2 regions of the Streptomyces sp. NPDC093984 genome follow, and region 2 is predicted to be linked to the other one. Evidence: predicted binding sites of a transcription regulator. Region 2 holds the regulator's gene; the other holds the start of a gene.
What was found. The regulator HspR, encoded in region 2, represses chaperone genes until heat shock. The targets are predictions, from matches to a motif close to TTGAGNNNNNNNNNCTCAA.
Positions count from the first base shown of each region.

Region 1 (8,010 bases), on a different contig from region 2:
GTGTCGACCGCCGCCGGACCGTCACCTGCCGTTTGCACGAGGAATCCCTCCGCGCGCAGACGGGTGGCGATGGCGTCGACGATCGTCTGGTCGTCCTCGACCACCAGGACGCGCCGCTGAGCGCCCGGGGTCGCCGTCGTGCCGTTGTGGGAGGTGTGTGTCTGCTCCATCGCCCGCCCCTGGGGTTGCTTTCCGGAATCCGTGGGGTGATCCCATGACTGCGTTTGACGCTTGAATGATCCGCGTCAGGGAAGCAGCGTACGGGGAGTTACCGCCGGTCGGCTATCCAGGTCCGATCGCGAGGTGCACGACGTCGGGAACGCCCCGGGCAACGGGCACCTCTTCGGTACGCACCTGCCGGAACCCGGCATTCCTAAGTGTTCCTTCAAATTCCGGAGAGGGCTCGGCCGACCACACCGCCAGCACACCGCCGGGTTTCAACACCCTTGCGCAGCTTGTGAGTCCGGCTGTCGAGTAGATGCTGCCGTTGTCGTCCGTCACGGTCCACGCGGGGCCGTTGTCGATGTCCAGGCAGAGGGCGTCGTACGTGTCCGATGTCTCATTGACGTGGGCGACCAGATCGGCCTCCACGATGCGGGTGCGCGGATCGGCGAGCGCGTCGGCGGACAGCGCGGACAGGGGGCCGTGGAGGTGCCAGTCGATGACGGCGCGTTCGCGTTCGACGACGGTGATGCGTCCCCAGCGGGGGTCGGCCGCGGCGTGCGCGAGCGAGAAGCCGACGCCGAGTCCGCCGATCAGCACGCTCGGTTCCGGGCGGCCGTCCAGGGCGTCCGACGCGGCCTGCACCAGCAGCCGTTCCGAGCGACCGTCGGAGGTGTCCATCAGGAAGCAGCCGTTGGCGATGATCTGCAGCAGCTCACCGTGGCGCCGCAGCACGACCTCGCCGTGCGGGCCCTCGCGACGGTCCAGGACCACCGGGGTCTCGTCGGTGTCGTACGGATGAGGCATGAACCACATTCTGGTGACCGGTGGGGCGCGGGACGACGGATTTTCCCCGGCGATCGAACTGATTTCCCGCAGCGGTCGAACGGACCGCCGATGCCGCCGGCAGCCGTGCGCGGTCACCCCGGACGCCGGAAACAGCTGGGAAGTTGCTGTGAATCGCGCCTCGGGTGGCGTCGGTCATAGACAGCGACCGGCGCGGCGCGAAGGGTGGAGCGTGACGGAAGGAGCGCCGCACCTTGGAACGTACGGTCTCGGCGGCTGACGCCATGCTCACGCCCCCCGAGACGGGCGCGCCGCTTCTGAACGGCATGCCGCGTCAGCGCACGGCGCCGCCGCCCGTCGAGCCCGCGGCCGCGCTCCCGGTGCGGTGGACGGCACCACGCGTGGCGTCGCTGCTGCCGAGCCCCACGCGGGCGCCGTTCACCTTCGGCTACGCCGCCGTGTTGCTGGTGACCTCGCTGTTCGCCCAGTTCGCCGACCCCTCGCTGATGGACGCGCTGTACCAGGGATCCAGCACGGACGTCGCGCATCTGATGCGCAGTCCGGTGGTGGTGCTGCTGGCCAGCGCGCTGTGGATCGCGGGCGGGATGATGTCGTACTACGCGCTCGTCTTCCTGGTCGTGCTGACGGCGCTGGAGCGGCGGATAGGCGGTGCCCGCACGGCGGTCGTCTTCCTGCTCGGGCATGTTCTCGCGACGCTGGGCACCGAGGTCCCGGTCGGCCTCGCGGTGCTGGCGGGCCATCTGCCGGACAGTTCACTGCACCGCCTCGACTACGGCATCAGCTTCGGCGTGGCGGCGAGCCTGGGCGCGCTGACGGGGTTGCTGCGGCCGTGGCTGCGCTGGACCGTGCTGATCGTGTTCACCGCGCTGCTCCTCCAGGACCTGGCCGAGTTCACGGACCCGCTGAGCAACTGGGGCCATCTGCTGGCGCTGGCGGTCGGCATCGCGACCTGGCCGCTGGTACGGCGCTGGGCCCGGACCGGAGCCGAGGTCACCCTGGCGCCGGTTCGATGACTCAGGCATCCGCCCTGCGGTTCCGCCGCGCGCCGCTCAACGCAGCACGGTCGCAGGCGCCGTCCCGGACGCCGTCCCGGCCTCTCACGGTGATCCGTCCCGGCCTCTGGCGGTGATCTCTCCCCCCGAGCCGCTCCGTGCCTGGTCACAGCACTCGCACCGACTGATCGCTGACAGCGAACAAGGGTCGGGGAACAATCGAATCCTCTGGTGCATTGAGCCTGCACAGCTCAACTTGACTGCCGAAGGGGAGATCATGGCTTCGACGTCCACACCGCTCACCCTGCCTGTGCTGCCGCTCGACGGCGAGGTTGTCCTGCCCGGCATGGTGGTCCCGCTGGACCTGAGCGACTCCGAGGTGCGCGCGGCGGTGGAGGCCGCCCAGGCGGCCGCCCGTTCCGAGCCCGGAAAGCCAAGGGTCCTGCTCGTTCCACGCATCGACGGCACCTACGCCGCCACCGGAGTCCTCGGCACCGTCGAGCAGGTCGGCCGGCTCGCGGACGGCGACCCGGGCGCCCTCATCCGCGGCCTGGGACGGGTGAAGATCGGTGCGGGCACCACCGGGCCCGGCGCGGCGCTCTGGGTCGAGGGAACACGCATCGACGAGACGGTTCCCGACCCGCTGCCCGGCCACGTCGCCGAACTCGTCAAGGAGTACAAGGCCCTCGCCACCAGCTGGCTGAAGAAGCGCGGCGCCTGGCAGGTCGTCGACCGAGTCCAGGCCATCGACGACGTCTCCGCGCTCGCCGACAACTCCGGCTACTCGCCCTTCCTCACCACCGAGCAGAAGGTGGAACTCCTGGAGACCGCCGACCCGGTGGCCCGGCTGAAGCTCGCCACCCAGCAGCTCCGCGACCACCTCGCCGAGCAGGAGGTCGCCGAGTCCATCGCCAAGGACGTCCAGGAGGGCGTCGACAAGCAGCAGCGCGAGTTCCTGCTGCGCCGCCAGCTGGAAGCCGTCCGCAAGGAGCTGCGCGAGCTGGGCGGCGACAGCCAGGAGGGTGAGGAGTCCGACGACTACCGCGCCCGCGTGGAGGCCGCCGACCTGCCCGAGAAGGTCCGTGAGGCCGCGCTCAAGGAGGTCGACAAGCTCGAGCGCACCAGCGACCAGTCCCCCGAGGGCTCCTGGATCCGCACCTGGCTCGACACCGTGCTCGAGATGCCCTGGAACGAGCGCACCGAGGACGCGTACGACATCCGCGGCGCCAGGGCCGTCCTGGACGCCGAGCACGCGGGCCTGGACGACGTGAAGGAGCGCATCACCGAGTACCTCGCGGTGCGCAAGCGGCGCGCCGAGCGGGGTCTCGGCGTGGTGGGCGGCCGCCGCGGCGGCGCCGTGCTGGCGCTCGTCGGCCCGCCCGGCGTCGGCAAGACCAGCCTCGGCGAGTCCGTCGCGCACGCCATGGGCCGCAAGTTCGTCCGCGTCGCCCTCGGCGGCGTCCGCGACGAAGCCGAGATCCGCGGCCACCGCCGTACGTACGTCGGCGCCCTGCCCGGCCGTGTCGTCCGCGCCATCAAGGAGGCCGGTTCCATGAACCCGGTCGTCCTGCTGGACGAGATCGACAAGGTGGGCTCCGACTTCCGCGGCGACCCGGCCGCGGCCCTGCTGGAGGTCCTGGACCCGGCGCAGAACCACACCTTCCGCGACCACTACCTGGAGGTCGAACTCGACCTGTCGGACGTGGTGTTCCTCGCCACGGCCAACGTCCTGGAGGCCATCCCGGAGGCGCTCGCCGACCGGATGGACATCGTCCGCCTGGACGGCTACACCGAGGACGAGAAGGTCGTCATCGCCCGTGACCACCTGCTCCCGCGCCAGCTGGAGCGGGCCGGTCTGAACAAGGACGAGGTCACGATCGACGAGGCCGCGCTGCGCAGGCTCGCCGGCGAGTACACCCGCGAGGCGGGCGTGCGCACCCTGGAGCGGTCCATCGCGCGGCTGCTGCGCAAGGTCACGGCCCAGCACGAACTCGGCGAGCGGGAGCTGCCGTTCACCGTCCGGGACGAGGACCTGCGCGGACTGCTCGGGCGCCCGCACCACGTGCCCGAGTCCGCCCAGGACCCGGCCGAGCGGCGCACGGCGGTCCCCGGTGTGGCGACCGGCCTGGCGGTCACCGGCGCGGGCGGCGACGTCCTCTACGTCGAGGCGTCGCTGGCCGACCCGGAGACGGGCGCGGCGGGCCTGACCCTGACCGGTCAGCTCGGCGACGTGATGAAGGAGTCCGCGCAGATCGCGCTCAGCTTCCTGCGCTCCCACGGCGCCGAACTGGAACTGCCCGTCGGCGACCTGAAGGACCGGGGCGTGCACATCCACTTCCCGGCGGGCGCGGTCCCCAAGGACGGCCCGAGCGCGGGCATCACGATGACGACCGCGCTGGCCTCGCTGCTGTCGGGCCGGCTGGTCCGCACGGACGTGGCGATGACCGGTGAGGTCTCGCTGACCGGCCGGGTCCTGCCGATCGGCGGCGTGAAGCAGAAGCTGCTCGCCGCGCACCGGGCGGGGGTCACCACGGTGATCATCCCCAAGCGCAACGAGCCCGACCTGGACGACGTCCCGGCGGAGGTGCTGGACAAGCTCGACGTCCACGCCGTCACCGACGTCCGCCAGGTCCTGGAGCTGGCGCTCGCACCCGCCACGAGCGACGCGACGCCGGAGGTTCCGGTGGCGGCGTGACGGACGCTGCCGGATGAGGGAAGGCCCGGGCTCCGTGAGGGAGGCCCGGGCCTTCGCCATGGACCGGTGCTGCCGTTGGTCTACGCCTGCGAAATACTGACGGAGCTGCGGCGACGGCGGCCTTCGGCGGAGACTTTCGAGGAACGGGATACCGGATCAGGTGACTGACGTGCACGAGGACGGAAACGGTGAGCGGCGTCCGGTGGACCCCGGCGCGTCGGCGGAGGGCGCAGACCGGTCCGGTGACGCGAACCAGGAGTTCCTGGCGCTCGAGCGCGAGCTGACCGTGTTCCTGCGGCGCGCCCGCGCCAACGCCGGCCAGATGGCCCGGGAGGTCCACCCGGACCTGGAGTCCGCCGCGTACGGGCTCCTCGTACGGCTGGACGAGTGCGGGCGTCAGCGCGCCACGGAACTCGCCGCCTACATCGGTGTCGGCAAGGCCACGATGTCCCGCCAGCTGCGCGCCCTGGAGGAGCTGGGTCTGGTCGCCCGGGAGCCCGACCCGGCCGACGGCCGCGCCTGGCTCGTGCACCTCACGGAGGAGGGCCACCGGCGTGTCGGCCGTGTACGCGAGGCCCGCCGCGCCCGCTATGTGCGCCAGCTCGCCCACTGGGACCCGCGCGAGGTGGCGGAACTGGCACGGCTGCTGCACCAGTTGAACCTCGGCATGGACAAGCAGTAGCCGTACGGGTGGCAGGAGCCCTGCGAGGCCGCCGGCCCTGCGGGGCGGGAGCCCTGCCGGGCGGGAGCTCTACGGCTCCACGTACACCACCGTCGCGTCGTCGTGCGTCTTGCTGCGGCCGAGGTACGCCCGTTCCTCGCGGTCGGCGCTCTCCAGCGCCCGTACGCGCTCCACCAGCGCCGCCGCGCCCTCCTTGCGGACGACCGTGAACAGATCCGTCCAGTCGCCCTGGCGGAACTTCTCCGTCCAGCGCGTCGCCCCGTCCGTCAGGCCCACCAGGGCGCGCACCCGCCCGCGCGGCAGTTCCCCGGTGACGGCGCGGGCTACGACCGAGGGGTCCGCCGCCGCCGTGAAGAATCCGCCCTCCTTGTTGCGGACCGTCGTGTCCACCAGCGCGTCCGTGGCCAGCGCCGCACGCGGGAGGCGGGCGAGGCGGTCGTCCAGGAGGGCGGTGACCGTGCCGTCGGGGGCCTCGACGAGGAGCGCCGAGTCCGACAGGACGAGGTACTCCACCGCGGCCTCGGACCAGCGGGCGAGGGCCACGGTCGCCTGGGGCGTGCGCGGGTGAGAAAGGTCACAAGTGGAGGCATGGGTGTCGGCGGTGCGGCGAACGGCCTCCGCGAGGATCTCCGACAGTGTCAGATCCCGGTGGGAAACGGACAGTTCGGTCAGCAGGCCGCCCAGGCGCGCACAGAACCAGGGGACGGAATGCAGACAGCCGTCGTCGCCGGCCGGCGGGGTCACCCCGTCCAGGACGACCAGCGCCCCGCCCTGCCCTGAAGCCGGAAGTGCGAGCGCGGCGAAGTCCTCGTTCGGGTGAGTCGCATCGCCGGGTTCGGACGTCAGCTCAATACGCATCCAGCCAGTCTGCACGAGGCCTTCACAAGGTCCACGAAAGGCTGTCAACGGTCGCCGAATCGATACGGGCGCGCAGGTCAGCCGCCTGGTTTGGTACGGAATAATCGCTTCCGGTGAAGCGTGGCGGCGAATATTGCCAAAGTGCGCCGCCGACGTCCAACCGGCCCACCGCGCAAGGCCTCCGCACGCGCCAGAGGAACTTGCCCGCCAACTCCCCACCGATGTTCACTCCTTCGGGTGGCGGGTCAGGCGAAGCGGGACCTCTGCCCACCGGCACTGGGAGGGTCGGAAGCCGTCGTACCGGGTCGGCATTCCCGTTGACGGAACGTCACCCCGGGCCCATGGGTACACGAGTGAGGAAGTGCGAGCACCGGTGCAGAAGACGCGGCCTCGGAGCACAGGCAAGCAGACGGCCCCCGCGCAGGGGGCCTCGTCCGAGTCCGCGGGCCACGGCCGCGCCGCCCATGTGCGCAACCGGCTGATCGTCGCCGTCGCCGTGGTAGCCGCCGCCATCGCCGGGGCCGGGGCGCCGAGTGTCATCGCCGCCTCCGAGCAGCTGCACGACTCCCAGAACCTGGTCACACTCGCCGAGCAGACCCAGGACGCGCTCGTCCTCGCCCACTCGCTGGCCGACGAACGGGACGAGGTCACCTCGTACGTGGCCGCCGGGCGCCCCGGGTCCAAGGCGCCCGCCGAGCAGCAGCAGGCCCGCGTCGACCGGGAGATCGAGGACCTGCGCGCCAACCCGGACCTCTCCACGGGCCTGCGCAAGGACCTCGACGACGTGGCCGCGGTGCGGCGGGCGGCGCTCACCGGGAAGAGCACCGCTCTCCAGGCGCACCAGGCGTACTCCGCCGCCATCACCGAGCTGCACGCGCTCGCCGAGCAGCTGGCCGACCAGATGCCGCCGCGCGCCGGCTCCGGCGCCCACTCCCTCGCCGAGCTCGACACCGCCGTGCAGCAGGCCGCCGCCGCCCGCGGACTGCTCCTCGCGGCCCTGAACATCCCGCACACCACCCGGACCGTCATCAGCCCGGTCACCGGCCTGCCGACCACCACCAGCACCTCCTCGGCCGCCGACACCAAGCAGCGGGACGCGCTCACCGCCGCCGCCCAGCAGGCCGCCGTCCGCTCCGACGCGGCGATCGCCGGCTTCCGCGACACCGCGCCCGCCGCGGCCAAGTCCTCCTACGACTCCACGGTCACCGGCCCCGAGGTCTCCTCCGCCGAGAAGTACCTCGCCTCCCTCACCGACCAGCCCACCCTCGCCGACAGCGACCTCGACCTGAGCACCAAGAAGGTCGACGCCGCCCTCTCCGCCCGCGTCGACCTGATGCGCGGCGTCGAGTCCTCCCTCTACGAGGCCCGCAGCAAGGACCTCGCCCGGCTGCGCGACGACGACGTCACCGCGCTGGAGATCCGCATCGCCGTCCTCGGCGCCATCCTGCTGGTCGCCGTCGGCATCGCCATGGCCATGGCCCGCAGCCTCACCCGCCCGCTCGCCGTGCTCCGCCTCGGCACCGCGCGCGTGGCCGCCGACCCGGCCGGCGAGGAACCGGTGAAGTTCACCGGCCGCAACGACGAGTTCGCGCAGGTCGTCCGCTCCGTCAACGCCCTGCACGCGCATGCCGTCGCCCTCCAGGAGCGCCTCTCGACCCTGGAGGCCGACCGCAAGCACCTCGTCGGCCAGCGGCAGACCATGGCCGACGAGCGCGAGCGGCTGCGCGCCGAACTCGCCCAGGCCGCCGCCCATCTGCAGCAGGTCCGGCACAGCATCCACTCCACCTTCGTCAACCTCGCCCTGCGCACCCTCG
Region 1 is NZ_JBIWIM010000002.1:802,731-810,740, forward strand. Features, by position in the region: gene ACIRC0_RS11445 (response regulator transcription factor) at 1-170, opposite strand, end outside; gene ACIRC0_RS11450 (spermidine synthase) at 283-969, opposite strand; gene ACIRC0_RS11455 (rhomboid-like protein) at 1,203-1,982, shown strand; gene lon (endopeptidase La) at 2,239-4,656, shown strand; gene ACIRC0_RS11465 (MarR family winged helix-turn-helix transcriptional regulator) at 4,826-5,338, shown strand; gene ACIRC0_RS11470 (protein phosphatase 2C domain-containing protein) at 5,408-6,196, opposite strand; gene ACIRC0_RS11475 (nitrate- and nitrite sensing domain-containing protein) at 6,570-8,010, shown strand, end outside.
Region 1: the regulator HspR is predicted to act here: its motif matches at 2,198-2,216, upstream of lon (endopeptidase La).

Region 2 (8,010 bases):
CGACCATCCACGAGGCCCTGATGCACAGCTACGCGCCGGACGTCACCGAGACGACGTGCGTGGCGATTCTGCAGCCCGGGTATCGCTTCGGCGAGCGCACCATCCGCCCCGCGCGGGTGGCCGTCGCCGAGCCGCAGCCGGGAGCGCAGACGGTCAAGGCCGAGGAGACCGGCGAGGCGGGCGACGACAAGGAGAACGGTGGCCCGGACGAGGGCTGACGTACACCACGAACGCGTAGGGAAGGAGGGGCGTCGGGGATGAGCACCAAGGACTTCATCGAGAAGGACTACTACAAGGTCCTCGGCGTCCCCAAGGACGCCACCGAGGCCGAGATCAAGAAGGCGTACCGGAAGCTCGCCCGCGAGTTCCACCCGGACGCCAACAAGGGCAACGCCAAGGCGGAGGAACGTTTCAAGGAGATCTCCGAGGCGAACGACGTCCTCGGCGACCCCAAGAAGCGCAAGGAGTACGACGAGGCCCGCGCCCTGTTCGGCAACGGCGGCTTCCGTCCCGGCCCCGGGGCGGGCGGCTCGTTCAACTTCGACCTGGGCGACCTCTTCGGAGGCCAGGGCGGCGCCGGGGGCGGCTTCGGCGGTGGTCTCGGTGACGTCTTCGGGGGCCTGTTCAACCGTGGCGGCGGCGCGGGCACGCGTACGCAGCCCAGGCGCGGCCAGGACATCGAGTCCGAGGTCACGCTGAGCTTCATGGAGGCGGTGGACGGGGCGACCGTGCCGCTGCGCATGTCCTCGCAGTCACCGTGCAAGGCCTGTTCGGGTACCGGCGACAAGAACGGCACGCCGCGCGTGTGCCCGACCTGTGTCGGCACCGGGCAGGTGGCGCGCGGCTCGGGCGGCGGCTTCTCGCTGACCGACCCGTGCCCGGACTGCAAGGGCCGCGGGCTGATCGCGGAGCACCCGTGCGAGGTCTGCAAGGGCAGCGGCCGGGCCAAGTCGTCCCGGACGATGCAGGTGCGCATCCCGGCGGGCGTGTCCGACGGGCAGCGCATCCGGCTGCGCGGCAAGGGCGCGCCCGGCGAGCGGGGCGGCCCGGCCGGCGACCTGTACGTGGTCGTGCACGTCAATCCGCACCCCGTCTTCGGCCGCAAGGGCGACAACCTGACGGTCACCGTTCCCGTGACGTTCGCGGAGGCGGCGCTCGGCGCCGACATCCGGGTGCCCACCCTCGGCGGGCCCCCGGTGACGCTGAAGCTGCCCCCCGGCACGCCGAACGGGCGTACGATGCGCGCCCGTGGAAAGGGCGCGGTCCGCAAGGACGGCACCCGCGGCGACCTGTTGGTCACCGTGGAGGTGAGTGTCCCGAAGGACGTGTCGGGGAAGGCTCGTGACGCGCTGGAGGCGTATCGCGAGGCGACCGCGGGCGAGGACCCGCGGGCGGAGCTGTTCCAGGCCGCGAAGGGAGCATGACCAGATGGACGGCCGTCGACGCAACCCGTATGAGCTGACCGAGGACACCCCGGTCTACGTCATCTCGGTGGCGGCCCAGCTCTCCGGACTGCACCCGCAGACGCTGCGCCAGTACGACCGCCTGGGCCTCGTGTCCCCGGACCGCACCGCGGGGCGGGGCCGGCGCTACTCGGCCCGTGACATCGAACTGCTCCGCCAGGTGCAGCAGTTGTCGCAGGACGAGGGCATCAACCTGGCCGGAATCAAGCGCATCATCGAACTGGAGAACCAGGTCGCCGCGCTCCAGTCCCGCGTCGCGGAGCTTCAGGACGCCCTCGACGGCGCGGCGGCGGCGATGCGCCAGCGGGAGGCGGCCGTCCACGCGTCCTACCGCCGGGACCTGGTGCCGTATCAGGAGGTCCAGCAGACCAGCGCGCTGGTGGTGTGGCGGCCGAAGCGGCAGCAGCAGGACTGAGGGGACATCCGACGCCGAAGGGGCCGGGAGGAGTCAATCCTCCCGGCCCCTTCGGCATGCGCGGCGAAAGGCGCCTCGGGTGCCTCAGAGCAGATCCGGCCGGATCCGGTAGGGATGCGCCGGCGCGGTCTCGCTGCCGTCGGCACGGACCCCGACCACCCGGTAGTACGAGATGGTGCCGAGCGGCTGGGTGGGGTCGAGGTAGGAGAAGTAGTACTCCGACTCCGGCTTCTCCGCGGGGACGGTGGCCAGGAAGTCGTACGTCTCGGTCGCGGGGTTCCAGCGGCTGACCCGGAACTCCTTGATGTCGCCGCAGGTGTCGCCGCGGCAGTCCCAGAGGGTTGGGGCGATGTCCTCGCTTCCCCGGTGCCAGCCGCCGGAGCCGTACAGCGGTCCCTGGTCGGCGCCGATGGGCTCGCCGGGGGCGATCGTCAGCTCGGTCGCGGTCACCTGCGGGGCCGACGGGTCGTTGGCGGACATCGAGTTGCCCCACTTGTCCCGTGCGATGACCGTGAAGACGTAGGTCTCGCCGTTCGGCACGTCCGGGCACAGGGCCGCGAGCGGGTCGTCGGGCGCGTCGTCGCACATCGGCCCGGCCAGCCAGTCCACGGTGCCGTCGGCGCGCCGTTTCCCGGCCAGGACACGGTAGGAGACGACGTCGTCGTCCACGGGCCGGTCCCACCGCAGGGCCACGCCGTCGGCCCGCGGGGTGGCCGTCAGGCCCGTCAGCGGGCGCGGGGCGGTGAAGTCGGCGGTGGTGACGGTGACGGTGTCGGACGCCTTCGACACATTGCCGCTGCCGTCGGTGAAGGTGACGCCGTAGGTGTAGGTGGTGTCGGGTTCCCAGTCGAGGTCCTTGCAGATGTACTCGACGTCCGCGCCGATGCCGCTGCCTTGGTCCGGGTCCTTGCAGGCGACCTTCACCGAGTCGGCGCCGAGCGTGCCGCCCTTGGAGCGGAGGACCGCGAAGTGGGCGCCGCTGTCCAGCTCGTCGGAGGTGGGGTCCTGCGGCGCGTACCAGTACAGGGCCACCTCGGCCCGGTCGGGGACGGCCCGCAGGCCGTGGGGCGGCGCCGGTGGGGTGCGGTCGAGGCTGTCGGAGGTGACGGGAGCCGAGTACGCTCCCGCGTTCCCGGCCGCGTCGTAGGCCCGTACGACATAGGTGTGCTGGGTCGCGGACTGCCCCATGTAGTGGGTGTAGGACGTGCCGGTGAGCTTCTCCAGGCGGGTGTTCGTCCCGGTGGCCGGGTCCCGCTCGTACAACTCGTACCCGGCGGCGTCCGGTACGGGGTTCCAGGCGATCACCATGCCGTACAGGTCGCCGTGCGCGCTGAGCCCCGAGGGCGCTGCCGGACCGGTGAGGTCGGGGGTGACCACGGGCAGGTCGGCCGTGCCCGCCGACTCGTTGCCGGCCTTGTCGTACGCGCGGACCTCGTAGTAGTAGGTCTCGCCGGTCGGCGGCGGGGTGTCGGTGTACGTGGTGGAGGTGGTCGTCGCCAGCGGCTTACCGGGGTAGGAGGAGCCCTTCAGCCGCCGGTGGACCCGGTAGCCCGCGAGGTCCATCTCGTTGTTCTTCGCCCAGACCACCTTCGCCTTGCCGGTGGTCCTGTCGTAGGAGACCGAAGCGCCGGTAGGGGTCAGGGGCTTGACCTTGTCGACCGTGGCCGACGTACGCGGCGCGTAGGAGAACGAGACGTTCGCCGTGCCCGTCCAGTTGACGTAGTCCACCCGCAGGGTGTGCTTGCCGGACGGGATGGTGGCGTTGACGGTCTTCTTCTGGGTGGTGGAGACGTTCTTCCAGATGTCGACCTTGCGGGTGCCGTCGAGGTAGACGCGGATGCCGTCCTGGGTGCTGACCGTGAAGGCGAAGGGGCCGCCGGAGCCGAAGTCGCGGGTGAGGGTCCAGCGGACGGAGAAGTTGTTGCTGGGCAGGCCCGAAGCCGGGGCGCCCGTGCCCCAGTTCTCGTTGACCGTGCTGTCGCAGTCGGTCTTCTTCGGGGTGCCCGAGAAGGTGGTGTTCGCGAAGAACTGCCGCTTGAACACCGGTGAGGTGCAGGTGGTCGCCGCGGAGGCGGGTGTGGTGACGGTGGTGAGCAGGCCGCCCGCGGTGGCGAGCACGACGGCGGTGGCCGCCGTGGCGGTCGTGCGTCGTCTGGCTGGGTTCATTCGGTCCTCTGATCGGATCGGGACGCGGCGAGGCGTTTGTGATCACGACCCGTGAGGCGAGGGAGAGGTTGTACAGGAACTTTACTTTTCGCTGACTTTTCGGGGGGTGAGGGCGGTGACACGTGTCTGTCGGCGCGTGATGCGGATCACGTTTCCCGGTATTTGACCAATATGACGCCCCAGCCGGGTAGTTGACCGCACGTCAGTTGTCGATCGCTCCAGGTGACGGGGTCGGCCGACGTCAGGCTGAGGCGTGGAAACAGCCCCCACGCAACGTTCTCTTGGTTTTCACTTGACTTGCACAGTGATCCTGTTGCCATCTCGTTAACCGGTAGTTCTTGACGCTGCCCACCGTCCCCGCGTTGGCTTTCAGCCACCTGGGTCGCAACGCTGCTCCCTCGCCCGGAAGGCACCTGATGTGAACGTTCGTACCACCCGTAGGACCGCTGTGCGTCGTACCGCCATAGCCCTGGCCGCCTCGGCGTCGGCCGTCTCGCTCGCCGCGTGCGGCGTCATCGACGGAGTCGGCGGCAGCAGCAGCTCCGCCACCCCGAAGAAGGGCAACGACATCACGGTCGGTCTCCTTCTGCCCGAGAAGGAGAACCCGCGGTACGACAGGTTCGACTACCCCATCATCGAGAAGCAGGTCGCCTCCCTCACCGACAACAAGGGCAAGGTCTTGTACGCGAACGCCGACGCCGACGCGGCCACGCAGAACAAGCAGCTCGACCAGATGATCGCCGACAAGGTGGACGTGCTGCTGGTGGACGCGGTCGACGCCAAGGCCATCGCGCCGGGCGTGCAGAAGGCCAAGGACGCGGGCATCCCGGTCATCGCCTACGACCGGCTCGCCCAGGGCCCCATCGACGCGTACATCTCCTTCGACAACGAACTGGTCGGCCAGGTGCAGGGCCGCGCCCTCATGGACGCGCTCGGCGCCAAGGCCGCGGGCAGCAAGATCGTCATGATGAACGGCTCGCCCACCGACCCGAACGCGGCGCAGTTCAAGGAGGGCGCGCTCAGCGAGCTCCAGGGCAAGGTCAACATCGTCAAGTCCTTCGACACCAAGGACTGGAAGCCGGAGAACGCCAAGGCGAACATGGCCGAGGCGATCCGGGCCGTCGGGCTGAGCAACATCGCCGCGGTCTACTCCGCGAACGACGGCATGGCCGGCGCCGTCATCGACGCGCTGAAGGAGGCGGGCGTCAGCAAGGTCCCGCCCGTGACCGGGCAGGACGCGGCGCTGGACGCGGTGCAACGGATCGTCTCCGGTGAGCAGTACATGAGCGTGTACAAGTCGTACCCGGAGGAGGCGAACAACGCCGCGGAGATGGCCGTGGCCAAGGTCCAGGGCCGCTCGATCGAGTTCGACGCACTGACCCGTGACCATGTCGACAGCCCGACGGAGAAGAACATCCCGTCGATGCTCGTGCCGGTGGTCGCCCTCACGAAGGACAACATCAAGGACACGGTGATCCAGGACGGCATCTACACCGTCAAGGACATCTGCACCACGAAGTACAAGGCGGACTGCTCCGCGATCGGCCTGCGCTAGCGCGCCTTCGGGGGACCGGGCGGCCCGCGTGCCGGCCCTGACCCCGACCGTGCCCCCTGCGACCCGCGCCCCTGAAGGGGCGCGGGTCGCGGCCTTTCCGGATCAGGGTGTTCCGCCAACGGCCCCGTCAGCTTGGTGCAGCGGGAGTTCCGGAGGTGGGGTGGAACCGGCATGATCCCGGGCAAGAGCGGGCGTTGTAGCGGGGGAGCCGTGTTGCGGTGGCGGGCGGGTCCGCGCATAGTTGCGCTGCGAAGGCGTGCGCGGCGCGGCGCGGACGGCGCGCGTCCGGGTGCGTGAGGGAGTCGCCGGCGGGCCGCGTCGCGCGGGACGCGGAGGCCAGGAGTCGTAAGCCAGGGGTGGAAGATGGCCGGGCACGGGACGGACGCGCATCCGCACGGCGCTGACCGGCTCTGCGAGGCCGGGACCCGCGTGTACTCCCGGGCCGTGCGTCGCGGCCGGGTGCCCCGCGCCGACGCCGCGAAGGTGCCGTGCCTGCTGGAGCTGGCGCTGCTGCACCCCGACCCCGACGACATGGACTGGCTGGTGCCCACCGCCCCGCAGGAGGTCATGACCCGGCTGCTGCGCGGGGTGCACGAGGAGGTCTCCGCGAGTCGGGCGCGGGTCGGCACGGCGGTGGCCGCCGTCGAGTGGTACGCCGGGCTGGGCGGCCGTGAGCAGGGCTCCCAGGAGGGCGTGGCGATCCGTGTGCTGGACGGGCTGACGCGGATCCGCGCCGCCATGGACGAGGCGACGGAACAGTGCACGACCGAGGTGCTGACCGTGCAGCCGGGCGGTATCCGCCGCGAGGACGAACTGGCCGAGGGCCTGCCGCGGGCGCTGGAGATGCGCCGCCGGGGCGTGCGCATGCGCGACCTGTACACGCATGTCGCCCGGCACGGCCAGGGCCTGCACACCTACATGGAGCTGATGGGCGAGGCGGCCGAGGCGCGCACCCTGGACGAGGTGCCCGAGCGGCTGATCGTCTTCGACCGCACCGTCGCCTTCATCCCCGCGAACGCGGACCGCACGATCGCGCTGGAGCTGCGCCATCCGGCCATCATCGAGTACCTGGTGACCGTCTTCGAACGCCTGTGGCGCCTGGCGATCCCGCTCACCTCGCCGCTGCCCGAGACGGGCATCGACGGCATCACCCACCGGGAGCGCTCCATCGCGGCGCTGCTCGCCGAGGGCCACCAGGACGCGGTGGTCGCCGAACGGCTGGGCATCAGCGTCCGCACCTGCCGCGCGCACATCGCCCGGCTGTCCGAGACCCTGGGCGCGGCGAGCCGTACGCAACTCGGGGTGAGGATCGCCCAGGCGGGCCTGGACGGTCCGCCGCACGCGCCCGAGTTGCTGCCGGTCACCGCTCCGGGCGCTCCGCAATCCCCGACCGAGCTGTAGAACCCCCGCGCTTCAGTGCTCCTCCTCCAGGATGCCCGACCGGGCGATGAGGTAGCCGAGTTGGGCGCGGCTGCCGCTGCCCAGGGCCTGGGCCAGCTTGGCGATGTGGGCCCGGCAGGTGCGGACGTTCATCCCCAGCCGGCGGGCGATGGCCTCGTCGACGTGACCCTCCACCAGAAGCTTGGCGATGGAGTGCTGGACGCCGGTGATGCCGTCGCGGGGGGGTTCGTAGGGCACTTCCTCGCGCAGGGGGGTGGCGCGGCGCCAGAGGTGCTCGAAGACCTTGATCAGATACTTGACGAGGCCGGGATGGCGGAGTTCCAGGGCCACTTGCTGGTCGTCGTGCGCCGGGACGAAGGCGACGGTCTCGTCGCAGATGATGAGCCGCCCTATGAGTTCCTCCAGCGTGCGGATCTCGACCTTGCCGCGTGACATGACGTCGACGTACGCCATGGTTCCCAGACTGTGGCGCACCGTGTGCTGGTAGAGCGTGCGCATGCTCACGCCGCGCTCCATCAGGGGCCGGTCCCGCTCGAGGGCCTGCCTCAGGATGTGCTCGCTGCGTCCGCCGCCCGGCTGGACGGTCAGGACCTCGTGACGGCATTCGGCCGTCGCGAGATTGAGCGCCGCGTTGATCCGGTCGGAGCCCTCGAGCACGGTGATGGCATGGGTGGGGGCGGGGGCCAGGGCGCTGAGCGCCATGAACGGCTCGAAGGATTCGGTCAGTTCGATGGAGATCCGCCGGCGGTCCAGGATCTCCCGCTCCAGCGGATGCAGCCGTTGGGCGAGCGCGACGGAGGGCGGAACCGGCCGCAACCAGTTCTCGTCGTCAGGATCCGGGTGCAGCAACGCGAACTCGAGGAGGCAGGGAGCGTCCTTGATCTCCGACCGGGCTATACGGCCGGTGCTCAACGCGCTTGCGTAGAGCTGTGTCCCCTCCTCGCAGAGATCGGTAATCGCGTGTGGATGTGTCCCTTTCGGATAGTTATTAGGCAAATCTCCACCCCCCA
Region 2 is NZ_JBIWIM010000004.1:270,353-278,362, reverse strand. Features, by position in the region: gene grpE (nucleotide exchange factor GrpE) at 1-218, shown strand, start outside; gene dnaJ (molecular chaperone DnaJ) at 258-1,424, shown strand; gene ACIRC0_RS17280 (heat shock protein transcriptional repressor HspR) at 1,429-1,878, shown strand; gene ACIRC0_RS17275 (fibronectin type III domain-containing protein) at 1,963-4,044, opposite strand; gene ACIRC0_RS17270 (sugar ABC transporter substrate-binding protein) at 4,493-5,599, shown strand; gene ACIRC0_RS17265 (LuxR C-terminal-related transcriptional regulator) at 5,963-7,000, shown strand; gene ACIRC0_RS17260 (helix-turn-helix transcriptional regulator) at 7,013-8,010, opposite strand, start outside.